DNA from 4 places in the Streptomyces sp. NPDC059828 genome. Region 1 is predicted to be linked to each of the others. Evidence: riboswitches for the same ligand, from Rfam matches in the RefSeq annotation. Region 1 holds a riboswitch; each other region holds the start of a gene.
The links. A riboswitch is a leader RNA that binds a small molecule or an ion and turns the genes downstream of it on or off. The one in region 1 is predicted to bind cyclic di-AMP.

Region 1 (3,772 bases):
CGAGGGACTCGACGGCGTCGCCACGATCATGGCCCGAGCGCTTTCCGAGGGCACCGACAAGCACACGGCGGAGCAGTTCGCCGCCGAGCTGGAGCGCTGCGGCGCGACCCTCGACGCACACGCCGACCACCCCGGCGTCCGCCTCTCGCTCGAAGTGCCGGTCTCCCGGCTGCCGAAGGCCATGGGCCTGCTGGCCGAGGCCCTGCGGGCGCCGCTGTTCGCGGACAGTGAGGTCGAGCGGCTCGTACGCAACCGGCTTGACGAGATCCCGCACGAGACGGCGAATCCGGCTCGCCGCGGAGCCAAGGAGCTGGCCAAGCAGCTCTTCCCGGCGTCCTCGCGGATGTCGCGCCCGCGTCAGGGCAGCGAAGAGACCGTGGCACGCATCGACTCCGCTGCCGTCAGGGCTTTCTACGAGGCCCATGTGCGGCCCGCCACCGCCACGGCTGTGATCGTCGGTGACCTCGCCGACGTCGACCTGGACGCGGTGCTGGCCGACACCATCGGCGCGTGGACCGGCAGCGCGGGTGAGCCCCGCGTCATGGCGCCGATCACCGCCGACGACACGGGCCGCGTCGTGATCGTCGACCGTCCGGGCGCGGTCCAGACCCAGCTGCTCATCGGCCGCATCGGGCCGGACCGCCATGACAGCGTCTGGCCGGCCCAGGTCCTCGGCACCTACTGCCTGGGTGGCACCCTCACCTCGCGCCTGGACCGCGTCCTGCGCGAGGAGAAGGGCTACACCTACGGAGTGCGGGCCTTCGCCCAGGTGCTGCGCTCGGCCGCCCCCGCGGCCCCGGGTGGTGCCACCGGGGCGGCCACGCTCGCCATCAGCGGCTCCGTCGACACCCCGAACACCGGCCCGGCGCTCCAGGATCTCGTCACGGTGCTGCGCACGCTCGCCGCCGAGGGCCTCACGGACGCCGAGCGCGACGTGGCTGTGCAGAACCTGGTGGGTGTCGCCCCGCTGAAGTACGAGACCGCCGCCTCCGTCGCGGGCACCCTGGCCGACCAGGTGGAGCAGGGCCTCCCGGACGACTTCCAGGCACAGCTGTACGCCCGGCTGGCCGCCACCGGCACCGTCGAGGCGACCGCCGCGGTCGTCAGTGCCTTCCCGGTGGACAGGCTTGTCACGGTCCTCGTCGGTGACGCCGCGGAGATCGAGGAGCCGGTCAAGGCGCTCGGAATCGGCGAAGTGACTGTTGTCACCGGCTGATTGACGGTATGTGAGCCGAAGGTCCGTGGAGCCGGGAGGTGTCCGAGGGTGGGGACCTGGAAGGGCCCCGTTGGCGCATGGCCAACGGGGCCCTTCTCTTTGCCCGTTTGCCGCTCTCTACACCTGCCCGTTTGTCCGTTTTGTTGGAGAGGCTGCCTGTCTGCCCTGTGGGATGTACGACAAAATCCCGTGTTCGTTTGGTGATTGGCGGAAGATCGGCTTAGCGTCTTCTGCGCTGTCCGCCCGTTGTTATGCGCCGCACCTGCGGCAACGGACAGCTATCGCCGAGTCCCCGTCGGGCGCAAGCCTGGGGAGCCGGGGACCCACAAGTCCCGTGGGGTGAATCGGTACGCCTTCGCGCATCCGCGTGGAGGGGGACCGTAGGAGACCTTCCTGCTCCGAACCCGTCAGCTAACCCGGTAGGCGAGAAGGAAGGAAAGGACAAGCCACTTCATGGCGTTCACCCGTGCCACCGGGAAGCATCGTGGTCCGAGCCGGCTGACGCGCAAGCGTGCGGGCATCGCCGGAGCCGCGGCCCTGGCCACCACCGGCGTCGTCGGAACCCTCGCCTCACCCGCCCTCGCCGCCGAGCCGGAGAGCCCCTCCGTCGAGGACACCGGCCTGAATCAGGTGGTCATCGCCGGCGACACACTCGCCAAGCAGGTCGGTGCCCAGGCTGACATCCAGCAGGAAGAGGCCGACCTCGCCGCGTCCAAGGCCAAGGCCGAAGCCGACGCGAAGCGCAATGCCGAGCTCCGGGTCAAGGCCGCCCGGGACGCCGAGGAGCGCGCCGCCCGTGAGGCCGAGCGCAAGCGCCTGCTGACGTACAACCTCCCCGTCGCCGGGTCCTATGTCAGCACGGACTACCACTCGGGCGGGGCCATCTGGTCCTCGGGCAGCCACACCGGCATCGACTTCCACGCCTCCTCCGGGTCCAAGGTCGTCGCGGTCGGCACCGGCACCGTCGTGGAAGCCGGCTGGGGTGGCGCGTACGGCAACAACGTCGTGATCAAGATGAACGACGGCACGTACACCCAGTACGGCCACCTCTCGTCCATCAGCGTCTCCGTCGGCGAGCGGGTCACACCGGGCCAGCAGCTCGGACTGTCCGGCTCCACCGGCAACACCACCGGCCCGCACCTCCACTTCGAAGCTCGTACGAGCCCCGAGTACGGCTCGGACATCGACCCGGTGGCTTATCTGCGCGGCCACGGCGTCAAGGTCTGACCGACCCGCAACGCGGCACACAACGCTCCGATCCGCGCGCGGTCCCACGGCGCGCGGAGGACGAAGGCTCCGGCCCGGTCATCGAGACCGGCCGGAGTCTTCGGCATTTTCCGGCCAAAAGATATCCAGGGACAGGGGCAGGCCATCGGAAATTCCGGCCCATTGTCATAGAGTCACCGAACAGACGTCGCTCGACTGATCGACTGGGTCTCGCGCGGATTGAGCGGATGCAGCGGATTAAGGCGGAGGTTCGGTATGCGCATTCCTGCGCGGTCGGTATGCACGGCAATCCGCGATGACATCGTGTCCGGGGTTCTGGAGCCCGGCAGCCGGCTCGCCGAGGAGCAGTTGGCCCGTCGCTACGGCGTCTCGCGCGTCCCTGTGCGCGAGGCGCTGCGCACCCTGGAGTCCGAGGGCTTCGTGGTGTCCCGCCGGCACGCCGGCGCGTGTGTCGCCGAGCCGACCGGGCAGGAGGCCGCCGACCTTCTGGAGACCCGCATGCTGCTGGAGCCACTCGGTGCGGCCCGGGCCGCACAGCGGCGTACCGAGGCCCATCTGAAGGTGCTGCGCGGCCTGGTCAGACTGGGCCGGGAGCGGGCTCGCGGCGGCCAGGGCGAGGATCTGCGGTCACTGGGCGGCTGGTTCCACGAGACCCTGACCCAGGCGTCCGCCAGCCCCGGGCTCATCACCTTGCTCACCCAGTTGCGGCACAAGATCGCGTGGATGTACGCGGTCGAGCAGCCGGTCCAGCCGATGGAGTGCTGGTCCGAGCATGCGGCGATCGTGGACGCGGTGGCGCGCGGGGACGCGGAGCGGGCGCGGGCGCTCACCGCGATGCACGCGGAGCGGACGGCCAGGGCGCACCGGCTGCGTATTCCGCCGCCGCGCCCGGCGGTGAGGGTTTCGCAACATCCCGTAAACACAGCGAGTGTGCGTGATTAACACAGGTGCCGTATACAAAAGAGGTTCAATAAGCGATTTCCGGGGTGTGTGCCCTCCGGCATGAATTGCTGCGCCTTGGTGCCCCGGTTTTCCGGTGGCGACCATTCTTCATGAATGCTGCGCCAAATTCACACGGTCTCGGGCAGTTCCTCGAGTCCTTCGGCCACCAGCTTCGCCAGCCGGTCCAGTGCCACCTCGGCGCCGTCCGCGTCGGAGGCGAGCACGATCTCCTCGCCGCCCTCCGCGCCGAGGCCGAGCACCGCCAGCATCGAGGCGGCGTTGACCGGGTTGGCGTCGGCCTTGGCGATGGTGACCGGAATGCCCGCGGCCGTGGCGGCGCGGACGAAGATCGAAGCGGGGCGGGCGTGCAGGCCCTCGGCCCAGCCG
Region 2 (3,772 bases), on a different contig from region 1:
CACTACGGAGAGCTGGGCCTGCTGGTGCCGAGCCGTATCGGTGGCAACGGCTACCGCTATTACGACCAGGACGCCTTGGTCGTACTCCAGCGGATCCTGCTGCTGCGCGAGCTCGGCCTCGGGCTGCCTGCGATCGCGGACGTCCTGGCGGGGCAGCGGGACACGGCTGCCGCACTGCGTACGCATCTGCGACTGCTGGAGCAGGAGCAGGAGCGTATCGCTCGGCAGATTTCCTCGGTGCGGACCACTCTCGACCGCACGGAGAAGGGAGAAGCACTCATGGCCGAAGAAGTCTTCGACGGCTTCGATCACACCCAGTACGAGCAGGAGGTGACCGAGCGCTGGGGCCGGGACGCCTATGAGAAGGGGGACGGTTGGTGGCGCTCACTGAGCGACCAGGAGAAGAAGGACTTCCAGGGCCGTCAGGTCGCGATCGCCCGTGACTTCGCGCGGGCCCGCGAGCGTGGGCTCGCCGTGGACGGCGAGGAGGCGCAGGCGATCGCGAGGCGCCACGTCGAGTGGCTGTCGGTGACGGTCACCCCGACGAAGTCGTACGTCATCGGGCTCGGCGAGATGTACGTCGCCGATCCGCGCTTCGCGAAGAACTACGACCGCCACGCGGAGGGCACGGCGGAGTTCGTGCGTGACGCGATGAAGGTGTACGCGGAGCGCCATCTCAGCGACGACTGAGACCGCTCAGCCGACCCGCGTAGGTACCGCCCCTGCGGTACGGTCACCAGGAGGGCCCCCTGGTGACCATCACCCGGTGACCACGCCCTTCCCCCGCGCCGTAGTCCGGTTGGCCGACGGCGACTCGCCTCCGGGCGCGCCTGCGGCCAGCCTGGTGGGACGCGGCTCCGTCCGCGGCCGTGGGCGGAGCGGGCAGGAGAGCAGTCTTGGCACAGTACGGCGACGACGAAGGCTTCCGGCGCAACACCGGCGGCCGTGTTCTCGTGCTGCTGCTGCCCTGGCTGATGATCATGGCCGGTGTGGTCTTCGACCTGTTCACCCCGGAGACCTACCGCGCCTCGCCGCTCTTCGCCGCCGCTCCGCTGCTCGCCGCCCCCTTCTACACCTGGCGCGGCACCGTGATCGCCATGGTCGCCAGTGTGCTGACCGTGCTCGGGCTGAACATCTACAACGGCACGGTGGGCCAGGTGCCGCCGGCCACCGAGGTCCTGACCGTGCTCACGGTGTCGATCGTCGCCCTCTACATCAACCGGGTACTCCGCCGCAGCGGTGAGCGGCTCGCCTCCGCCCGAGTCATCGCCGAGGCGGCCCAGCTCGCTGTGCTGCCCGAGCCCGCCGAACGGATCGGGGGGCTGCAAGTGGCCGCGCGGTACGAGGCGGCGCAGGCGGACGCGTTCATCGGCGGGGATCTGTACGCAGTCCAGGACACCGCGTTCGGTGTCCGTCTGGTGGTCGGGGACGTCCGGGGCAAGGGTCTGGACGCGGTCGCGACGGTGGCGGTGCTGCTCGGGGCGTTCCGTGAGGTGGCGGATGAGGAGTCCTCGCTGGAGAGGATCGCGCAGCGTCTGGAACGGGCGCTGGCCCGGGAGCACTCGCGGGCGCACGGACTCGACGAGGTCGAGGGCTTCACCACGGCGGTCCTGGCGGAGATCCCGCACGACGGTAGTTGCGTCCGGATCGTCAACCGGGGCCATCCGCCGCCCATCGTGCTGTACGCGGACGGCGTGCTCGACATGCTGGAGCCGAGTCAGGACGCGCTGCCGCTGGGTATGGGGGATCTTGCCCACTGGCCCGACCGTGCGGACGAGGCCCCGTTTCCGCCTGGGGCGACGCTGCTCCTCTATACGGACGGACTGTCCGAGGCCCGCGATCACCACGGGACCTTCTACGATCCGCGGGCGCGGCTCGGGGGCCGTCTCTTTCCCGGGCCCGAGGACCTGCTGGACGCGGTCGTCGCCGATGTACGTCGACACACGGGTGGCGGGCTCACGGACGACATGGCACTGCTGGCGGTCGGCAGGCCGGGTGTGCGGCAGCCGGTGCGGCGCAGGACGATGCCGGTGGTGTCCTGAGGCCCTGAGGCTTCCTCGGCCTGCACCGCATGATGAGTCGTCAGATATTCAACGGTGAACAATGTGGCGTGAGAGGCGGTCAACTCGCCCGATTCACCCAGCTAATGGGCGGTTGGTCCAGGCCGAAAATCGTTAATGATCAAGTGGAACGGCTTGGAATAGAGCCTCGGCGTCTATTAACGTTCGATAACGCAGCGCGGTTGTCCCAGTCGTCGCAAGAGACGGCACCGTGCGCACGCGCCGAATCCCGCAAGGGAACCGGGGAACCACCACTTGGGGTGAATCGGACACTTCGTGTGCCCGTAGGAGACCTTCCTGCTCCGAACCCGTCAGCTAACCCGGTAGGCGAGAAGGAAGGAAAGGAGCACGCCTCCGTGGCGTCCAACGAGCCTGCCCTCCAGGGGATTCCCACCACCGAGTGGGCCCCGTCCGCCGAATGGATCGCTTCCGACGGGGCGGAGGAGTGGAACCCGACGGAGGAGTCCGTCCGTCCGGTTCGCGGCAGGCACCGTGTCGTCAAGCAGCGGGGCGGCCTCGCCCGGAGCTCCACCGTTCTCGGTGTCGGCGTGATCGCAGCCGTCGGCGCGGGCGGCATCGCCACCGCGCAGGACAAGCCGGCCGTCTCCATCTCGCTGCCCGACACCATCACGGACAACCTCCCGGATGCCGAGTCCCTGCCCGGCGTGGGCTCCCTGATTTCGGACGACGGCTCCGACGAACAGGGCACGGACAGCGCGGCAGGCGCACCGCTCACCGCCATGTCCCTCGCCACCACCACCGACACCGCAGAGCCGGTCGGCACCCAGCAGGGCACCGCGGGCGAGGCGCTGCGCGCCCGGATCCTCCAGCAGGCCGAGCAGCAGCAGGCCAAGGTCGAGGCGGAGACGCGAGCGGCTGCCGAGAAGACCGCCGCGGAGAACGCCGCGGCCGAGGCGAAGAAGCAGCAGTCGGAGGCGGAGGCCAAGGCCGCCGAGGTCCAGCGCGAGGCGGAGGAGGCCGCTGAGGCCGCCCGGCTCGCCAAGCTCGCCGCGAGCTACTCGCTGCCCACGTCCTCGTACACCCTCACCTCCACCTTCGGCGAGGCCGGCTCCATGTGGTCGTCCGGCCACCACACCGGTCTCGACTTCGCGGCCCCCACCGGCACCCCGGCCAAGGCCGTGCACGGAGGGACCGTCAAGTCCGCGGGCTGGTCGGGCGCGTACGGCTACCGCGTGGTGCTGGAGCTCGAGGACGGCTCCGAGGTCTGGTACTGCCATCTGTCGTCGATGACCGTCGGCGCGGGCCAGGAGGTCGGCACCGGCGACACCATCGGACGCGTCGGTGCGACCGGCAATGTCACCGGGCCGCATCTGCACCTGGAGGTGCACACCCCGTCCGGCGAAGGTGTGGATCCGGCCGCCTGGCTGCGGGACAAGGGCCTGACCGTCTGACCCCGAGTCGCCAAGGGCTGTCCGCCCGGACACGGCCTAGTGCCGGTAGGGGTTGTAGTCCTCGTAGTCCCGGTGCGGCGGAGGTATCCGGGCGCGCCCCGTCGCCCTCGCCGCATAGGTCAGGGCCGGTGTCGCGACATGCTTGCGCTGCCAGAGGTGATGCAGCAGCTCCTGCTCGCGCGCGATGAAGTCCGGCCCTGCCGTGCCCCGGTGCGCCTGGTACCGCAGAAAGGCCAGCGAGGTCGCGAACGTCTCGTACTCGGAAACGGCACGGGCCGCAGCGCTCCCGTGGATGCGCGC
Region 3 (3,772 bases), on a different contig from region 1:
GCCGCAGCGCCTGCGGGAAGGTGATCTTCTCTCGCAGCGCGAGGGCGTCGATCATCGCCTCGGCGCGATCGCCGATACCCCGCTTGGGGACGTTGAGGATGCGGCGCAGCGGGACGTTGTCCTCGGGGTTGGCGAGAACTCGCAGATAGGCGAGGACGTCCCGGACTTCCTTGCGCTCGTAGAAGCGCACCCCGCCGACGACCTTGTAGGGCAGGCCGACACGGATGAAGATCTCCTCGAAGACACGGGACTGGGCGTTGGTCCGGTAGAAGACGGCGACATCGCCCGCCTTGGCCTCGCCCGCGTCGGTCAGCCGGTCGATCTCGTCGGCGACGAACTGTGCCTCGTCGTGCTCGGTGTCGGCGACATAGCCGGTGATCTGCGCTCCGGCGCCCGCGTTCGTCCAGAGGTTCTTGGGACGACGGCTCTCGTTGCGCTCGATGACGGCGTTGGCGGCGGAGAGGATCGTCTGGGTGGAACGGTAGTTCTGCTCCAGCAGGATCGTGGTGGCGTCCGGATAGTCCTCCTCGAACTGGAGGATGTTGCGGATCGTGGCGCCGCGGAAGGCGTAGATCGACTGGTCGGCGTCACCGACGACGCACAGCTCGGCGGCCGGCAGGTCCTCGTATCCCTCGCCGACCAGCTCACGCACCAGGGTGTACTGGGCGTGGTTGGTGTCCTGGTACTCGTCCACCAGGACATGCCGGAAGCGGCGCCGGTAGTGCTCGGCCACGTCCGGGAACGCCTGGAGGAGATGGACGGTGGTCATGATGATGTCGTCGAAGTCCAGGGCGTTGGCCTCGCGCAGCCGCGCCTGGTACATCCGGTACGCCTCGGCCAGCGTCTTCTCGAAGCCTCCCCCGGAGCCTCCGGCCTGGGAGCCGCCCCCGGCCACCTGATCGGCGAACGCCTCCTCGTCGATCAGCTCGTTCTTGAGGTTCGAGATCTTGGCGCTGAACGACTTCGGTGGGAACTTCTTCGGGTCGAGGTCGAGATCGCGGCAGACCAGGGCCATCAGCCGCTTCGAGTCGGCGGCGTCGTAGATCGAGAACGACGAGGTGAAGCCGAGCTTCTTGCTCTCGCGGCGCAGGATGCGGACGCAGGCGCTGTGGAAGGTGGAGACCCACATCGCGTTGGCGCGGGGGCCGACGAGCTGCTCGACCCGCTCCTTCATCTCGCCCGCGGCCTTGTTGGTGAACGTGATGGCCAGTATCTGCCCTGGGTGGACATTGCGGGTCGCCAGCAAGTGGGCGATCCGATGGGTCAGCACCCGGGTCTTTCCGGAACCGGCTCCGGCCACGATGAGCAGCGGCGAGCCGGTGTGGACGACGGCGGCGCCCTGCTGTTCGTTCAGGCCTTCCAGCAGCGCGGCGGGGTCCACGGCCGGGCGTGGCACACCGCTGCGGTAGTACTCGTCCCTGGTCGGGGGCACGTCGAAGCGACCCCCGAAGAGGTCGTGAGGGACGTCCTCGGCGGGGGCGTGCTCGTCGGGCTCCGGAGGCGGGGGCTCCTCCGAGGCCGCGGAGCGCTGGAGGCCGGCCAGGAAGCTGTCGTCAAAGAGGCTGCTCATCGCTCTACGAGTCTAGGCCGCCGCACTGACAGCCCGCCGCCGCCTTCGCCTCAATCACGCGTCTCGATCACGCCAATCCACGCTCGTCACATTCTGTGAAGTTGCGGCCACGACACGCCAAGGTCACGGAAATGTATCGGACATAATGCGCACCGACCTTCACACGAGCGCCACAGTTTGGCTAGCGTGCTCGCCAAGGCAGCCCGTACCCCCGCGGCGACCAACGCCAATCGGGCAGCTCGCGCCGAATCCGACCATTCCGCAAGGAAGGTGAGGAACCGGGGACCCAACTCTCCTGTGCCCACCCGCACAAGAGGGGCCCCACCGGGGTGAATCGGGCCACGTTGCATCAAGGCCCGTAGGACAACCTTCCGTTCCGTCCGAACCCGACAGCTAACCCGGTAGGCGGCAAACGGAAGGAGATGCCTGCCTTGGCATCGCATCGCAAAGCGCGTGCCCACACGGGTACACGTACGAAGAATCCCGCCGTCGGGTTCACGACGGCAGCCATCGCGGGCGTCACCCTGCTGTCCACGCAGAGCGCCCAGGCCGAACCGCAGCCCAGCGTCGAAGAGGTCCAGAAGAAGGTCGACGACCTCTACCGCCAGGCCGGAACCGCGACCCAGCAGTACGACCGTGCCAAAGAGGAAACGGCGCAGCAGCGCCGCGAGGTGGACCAGCTCCTGGACAACGCCGCGGAGCGCACGGAGTCCCTGAACGAAGCCCGCCGCGCGCTCGGTTCGTACGCCGCCGCCCAGTACCGCACCGGAACGGTCACCCCGACCGCCGCGCTGCTCCTCGCGGACAGCCCGCAGGAGTACTTCGACCAGACGCGCCTGATGGACCGGCTGTCCGAGGAACAGCGCGAAGCCGTCACCGACTTCGAGGAGCAGCGGTCCGCGGCGGCGGATCAGCGCGCGGAGGCGACCAGGAGCCTGGAGACGCTCACCGACTCGCAGGCATCGCTGCGCAGCACCAAGGAGACGGTGCAGCGCAAGCTCGCCGAGGCGCGGGAGCTGTTGTCGAAGCTGACGGCGGAGGAGAGGGCACGGCTCGCGGAACTGGAGCGCCAGCGGGAGGAAGAGGCACACCGCAAGGCGGAGGCGAAGGCCAGGGCCGAGGCAGCGGCCAGAGCGGAGGCCGAGGCCCAACGCCGGGCGCAGCAGGAACAGGAGCAGCAGGGCACGGGAACCGGCGCGGGCACCTCCGCCGGCTCGTACGCCGCCAAGGCGCAGCAGGTGCTGTCCTTCGCCCGCAGCCAGATCGGCAAGCCCTACGTCTGGGGCGCGACCGGACCCAGCTCCTACGACTGCTCCGGCCTCACCCAGGCCGCCTGGCGCGCGGCCGGCGTCGATCTGCCCCGCACCACCTGGGACCAGATCGAGGTGGGTCAGCGGATCGCGGCGAAGGACCTCGTCCCCGGCGACCTCGTGTTCTTCTACGACGACATCAGCCACGTCGGGATCTACATCGGCAACGGGCAGATGATCCACGCCCCGAAGCCGGGCGCGAACGTCCGCGAGGAATCGATCTACTACATGCCGATCCACGGGAGCGTGCGGCCGGCCTGAGCGGGATCACGCTGCGGCCCGGCCGATCGGGGTGGCCTGGCCGCTGCCTGCGGGCCGAACGCATGAGCGCGAAGAAACCCCGCCAGGGACGACCTGGCGGGGTTCGGCTTCACCGAGCTGCCGGGATCACTCCCTGTTCAAGGCAGCTCGCAGACAGGCGATCAGATCGCCGGTCGGCACCTCGGTCCACGTGGCCCCTGGCACCCCCACGCGCATGACCTCATGACGCGCCTCGTCCAACTCATGCACCAGGACCTGGCGGCTCGTTCCGTCCAGCGGATCCACCCGCAGCCGGACGGCCCCGTGCGAGATCGTCGGGAACATGCTCCGCAGCACGTCATCCGCATGGAGGCGACGCAGAAGGTTCCGCTCTCCTCGGTGGAAGTCGGACGACAGGAGGTCGGACCACTGCGCAGAAATGAGCTCCCCGCTGTCGAGTGCCCTGGCGAACTCATCGAGCTCCATGAACGTGAACCTCGTCGCCAGTTCTTCGAGCGGCACGCCCGCCCGCCATGCGGCAACCGCCTCCACGAGCAATCCGAGATCGTCCGTCGAGCCGATCTCCCAGGTGAACCCGGGAATGTGGACGCGCATCCGGAACAGTCGCTCATCGGCCGCGGGATCGACTGAC
Region 4 (3,772 bases), on a different contig from region 1:
TCGCACGGCTGGAGGGGCAGACGGCGCTGGCGACCCTGCTGACCAGGCTGCCCGACTTGCGACTTGCGGTGGATAGTTCTGATTTGCGCTGGCGTGGGGGTTTGATCATGCGCGGATTGCGCACTCTGCCCGTCGAGTTCACTCCTCGTGAAATCTGACGACGGGTCAGTAACGTGACTTTCACGTGATCTCTCCTGCATCGACTTGTGACACTCATCGGGATGCCGTTAGGTTCACCGTCAACTCGGGACCCCGCGGTCCCCTGTCGTCACACGAAAGGCCCACGCATGCTCTCCGGGAATGGTCGACACCGGCGCCCCCGTCAGGCTCCTGCCCTCTTCGTCGCGGCAGGGGTGACGGGATCGGCCATCGCCATCCCGCTGCTCGGGGCGGGTGCCGCCTCCGCCGCCGACGCCGACACCTGGAACCGGGTCGCGAACTGCGAGAGCGGCGGAGTGTGGAGCGCCGACTACGGCAACGGTTACTACGGCGGGCTCCAGCTCTCCCAGGAGGACTGGGAGCAGCACGGTGGTACGGCCTACGCCCCCAGGCCCGACCTCGCGAGCCGTTCGCAGCAGATCACGGTCGCGGAGAAGGTCCTCGCCACGGAGGGCTCGTCGGCGTGGGAGAGCTGCGCCACGGTCACCGGGCTCGTCAAGAGCTCGACCGCGCCGCAGGTCGACCCGGGTGACCTGGGTGCGCAGGACCAGACGCTGGGCGACTCCGGCGACTCCGGCGAAGAGGCGGACCCGCCGACGTTCGGTGACGGCGCCGACGCCGTCACTCCGGAGCCGTCGGCCTCGGCACCGGCCTCTGCCTCGCCGACCTCACCCGACGCTTCCACGGACGCCTCGGAGTCCGCGGAGCCCCCGACCGGCGACGACGGCACCTCGGAGTCCGCCGACGCCTCCCAGGGGGAGAGCAGCGGCACCGGCAAGCATCGCGGCACTCCTGCCAATGAGGATGAGGCGGATGAGGCGGGCACGGCAGGCGAGGTGGACGAGGCGGGCAATTCGGACGATAAGCGTGAATACGGCGGCCATGCCTCACGAGGTGACGCATCGGCACGAGACGCCGCCGGTGCATCGGATGAGTACACCGTCCGCCCCGGCGACAGCCTCTCGACGATCGCCGACGCGCACGAGGTGCCCGGCGGCTGGCCCGCGCTCTACGAGGGGAACCGCCAGGTCGTCGGGATCGACGCCGATCTCATCCTGCCCGGCCAGAGTCTCGATCTCGCCCCCGAGCAGGAGTAGTTGGCGGGGGTGGTAAGGGAGCTTATGTCCGCTTCTGTGAAAGTGAGACATGAGTCTCTTCCGGTCAACTGACCCCGGATGGCCGCCAAGTGGGGCCATCTACCCTCTCACCTGCAAAAACGGACATCAGGCTCCGTCAGATATGGGCGATTTCTCCCCGATGTTCCTCCTTTGAACATCGGGGAGACGTGTGTTTACGGTCTGACCGCTCGCCATACGCGGGCCCCGTCGACCGTCACGCCGAATCCTGCCGTCGGTCGAAGGGAACAGCCGTCGCGTTCAAGCGCCGTAGGCAGGAGCGGGGGACCCAAGGTAAGTGCCGTGCCGGCCCGATGAGGGCCCGGAACGGCTTGGGGTGAAGCCGCGCGCAAAGCCGCGCGGCCGGGCAACTCGTCTTCCGGTTCCGTCGGACACCCGATCGACGGACAGGGGGACACCCCATCGGCCCGAACCCGACAGCTCACCTCGTAGGCGTCGGTGAGGGGATCACTTCATGCTGCTTTCCGGCAAGGGCAAGCGCCGCCGCCCGAACGCCCGCACTGCTCGTATCGCCGCCTACGCCGCCGGGGTCACCGGTGCCGCCATCGCCGCGCCGCTCATGATCTCGGGGACCGCCTCCGCGGCGACCTCCTCCGAGTGGGACGCCGTCGCCCAGTGCGAGTCCGGCGGCAACTGGTCGATCAACACCGGCAACGGCTACTACGGCGGCCTCCAGTTCTCGGCCTCCACCTGGGCCGCCTACGGCGGTACCGCCTTCGCCGCCACCGCCGACCAGGCCAGTAAGGGCGAGCAGATACAGATCGCCGAGAAGGTCCTGGCCGGCCAGGGCAAGGGCGCGTGGCCGAACTGCGGTGTGAGCCTGTCCAGCACCCCGTACAACGGCGGCACCGCCGAGGCCCCCAAGACCGAGCCCGCCAAGAAGCCGGCCGCGAAGCCCGCCGCCCCGAAGCGCGCCGAGGCCCCGACCACCCGCTCCCAGCGCTCCGCCGCCCCGGTCAAGAAGGGTGACGGCGAGTACAAGGTCAAGCCTGGTGACACCCTCAGCAAGATCGCCGAGGCGAAGAAGGTCAAGGGCGGCTGGAAGAAGCTGTTCGAGCTCAACAAGGACATCATCGGCAACGCCGATGTGATCCACCCCGGTCAGCTGCTCCACCTGCGCTGACCCACCCGGCAGAACCTCGGGGCCTCCTTCCGCTCAGGGGCCCCTGCCCAGGGACTCCCCCCACCGGGGACCCGTGAGGTGACACCCCTCGCGGCATCCCCGTCCCCCGGCAACCCCGGCCCGGCGCACCGCACCTCGCCGTGTCCGTACGCTCCCTTCCCCCCGTAGCGCTATGGACACGGCAGGTGCACCCGGGCCGGGGTTTCTGCTGGTTTGCCTCCCTTTTTCGTCCCACGGGCCGGGCACCGGCAGGCCGGGGCCCCCGGTCCGGATAGGCTCATGTCGCAAGGCCAAAGCGACCCTGCACCGACGCTGCGGCAGCGGCGTCACTCCTAGCGACACATCCCAGAAGGAGATGCTCGTGCCGTCCATCGACGTCGTCGTAGCCCGGGAAATCCTGGACTCCCGAGGCAATCCCACGGTCGAGGTCGAGGTCGGCCTCGACGATGGCAGCACCGGCCGTGCTGCTGTGCCCTCCGGTGCCTCCACCGGTGCGTTCGAGGCCATTGAGCTCCGTGACGGAGACCAGAACCGCTACATGGGCAAGGGCGTCGAGAAGGCCGTCCTCGCCGTGCTCGAGCAGATCGGCCCGGAGCTCGTCGGGTACGACGCCACCGAGCAGCGCCTGATCGACCAGGCGATGTTCGACCTCGACGCCACCGACAACAAGGCGTCGCTCGGCGCCAACGCCATCCTGGGCGTCTCGCTGGCCGTCGCCCACGCCGCGTCCGAGGCCTCCGACCTGCCGCTCTTCCGCTACCTGGGCGGTCCGAACGCGCACCTGCTCCCGGTGCCGATGATGAACATCCTGAACGGCGGCTCGCACGCCGACTCCAACGTGGACATCCAGGAGTTCATGATCGCCCCGATCGGAGCGGAGTCCTTCTCCGAGGCGCTGCGCTGGGGCACCGAGGTCTACCACACCCTGAAGAAGGTGCTGAAGGAGCGCGGTCTGTCCACCGGGCTCGGTGACGAGGGCGGCTTCGCCCCGAACCTGGACTCCAACCGCGAGGCCCTCGACCTGATCATCGAGGCCGTCAAGCAGGCCGGATACGCGCCCGGCAAGGACATCGCCCTCGCGCTCGACGTGGCCGCCTCCGAGTTCTACAAGGACGGCAAGTACCTCTTCGAGGGCAAGGAGCGCTCCGCCGCCGAGATGACCGAGTACTACGAGGAGCTCGTCTCCGCGTACCCGCTCGTGTCCATCGAGGACCCGCTGTTCGAGGACGACTGGGCGGGCTGGAAGGTCATCACCGACAAGCTCGGCACCAAGGTGCAGCTGGTCGGCGACGACCTGTTCGTCACCAACCCGGAGCGGCTCGCCCGCGGCATCGAGGAGGGCACCGCCAACGCC

Region 2: linked by a shared signal. The riboswitch ahead of ACFV6V_RS10680 (M23 family metallopeptidase) and the one ahead of ACFV6V_RS02790 (M23 family metallopeptidase) in region 1 are both predicted to bind cyclic di-AMP.
Region 3: linked by a shared signal. The riboswitch ahead of ACFV6V_RS17530 (NlpC/P60 family protein) and the one ahead of ACFV6V_RS02790 (M23 family metallopeptidase) in region 1 are both predicted to bind cyclic di-AMP.
Region 4: linked by a shared signal. The riboswitch ahead of ACFV6V_RS28390 (transglycosylase family protein) and the one ahead of ACFV6V_RS02790 (M23 family metallopeptidase) in region 1 are both predicted to bind cyclic di-AMP.

The regions. Positions count from the first base shown of each region.
Region 1 is NZ_JBHWIW010000003.1:106,147-109,918, forward strand. It holds gene ACFV6V_RS02785 (M16 family metallopeptidase) at 1-1,216, shown strand, start outside; cyclic di-AMP (ydaO/yuaA leader) riboswitch at 1,489-1,657, shown strand; gene ACFV6V_RS02790 (M23 family metallopeptidase) at 1,670-2,443, shown strand; gene ACFV6V_RS02795 (GntR family transcriptional regulator) at 2,699-3,385, shown strand; gene ACFV6V_RS02800 (HPr family phosphocarrier protein) at 3,514-3,772, opposite strand, start outside.
Region 2 is NZ_JBHWIW010000012.1:110,662-114,433, forward strand. It holds gene ACFV6V_RS10670 (MerR family transcriptional regulator) at 1-690, shown strand, start outside; gene ACFV6V_RS10675 (PP2C family protein-serine/threonine phosphatase) at 897-2,042, shown strand; cyclic di-AMP (ydaO/yuaA leader) riboswitch at 2,271-2,405, shown strand; gene ACFV6V_RS10680 (M23 family metallopeptidase) at 2,417-3,472, shown strand; gene ACFV6V_RS10685 (PrsW family intramembrane metalloprotease) at 3,509-3,772, opposite strand, start outside.
Region 3 is NZ_JBHWIW010000026.1:17,135-20,906, forward strand. It holds gene pcrA (DNA helicase PcrA) at 1-1,570, opposite strand, end outside; cyclic di-AMP (ydaO/yuaA leader) riboswitch at 1,803-1,994, shown strand; gene ACFV6V_RS17530 (NlpC/P60 family protein) at 1,993-3,141, shown strand; gene ACFV6V_RS17535 (hypothetical protein) at 3,268-3,772, opposite strand, start outside.
Region 4 is NZ_JBHWIW010000063.1:25,102-28,873, forward strand. It holds gene ACFV6V_RS28380 (cytochrome P450) at 1-158, shown strand, start outside; gene ACFV6V_RS28385 (transglycosylase family protein) at 288-1,256, shown strand; cyclic di-AMP (ydaO/yuaA leader) riboswitch at 1,531-1,745, shown strand; gene ACFV6V_RS28390 (transglycosylase family protein) at 1,750-2,418, shown strand; gene eno (phosphopyruvate hydratase) at 2,774-3,772, shown strand, end outside.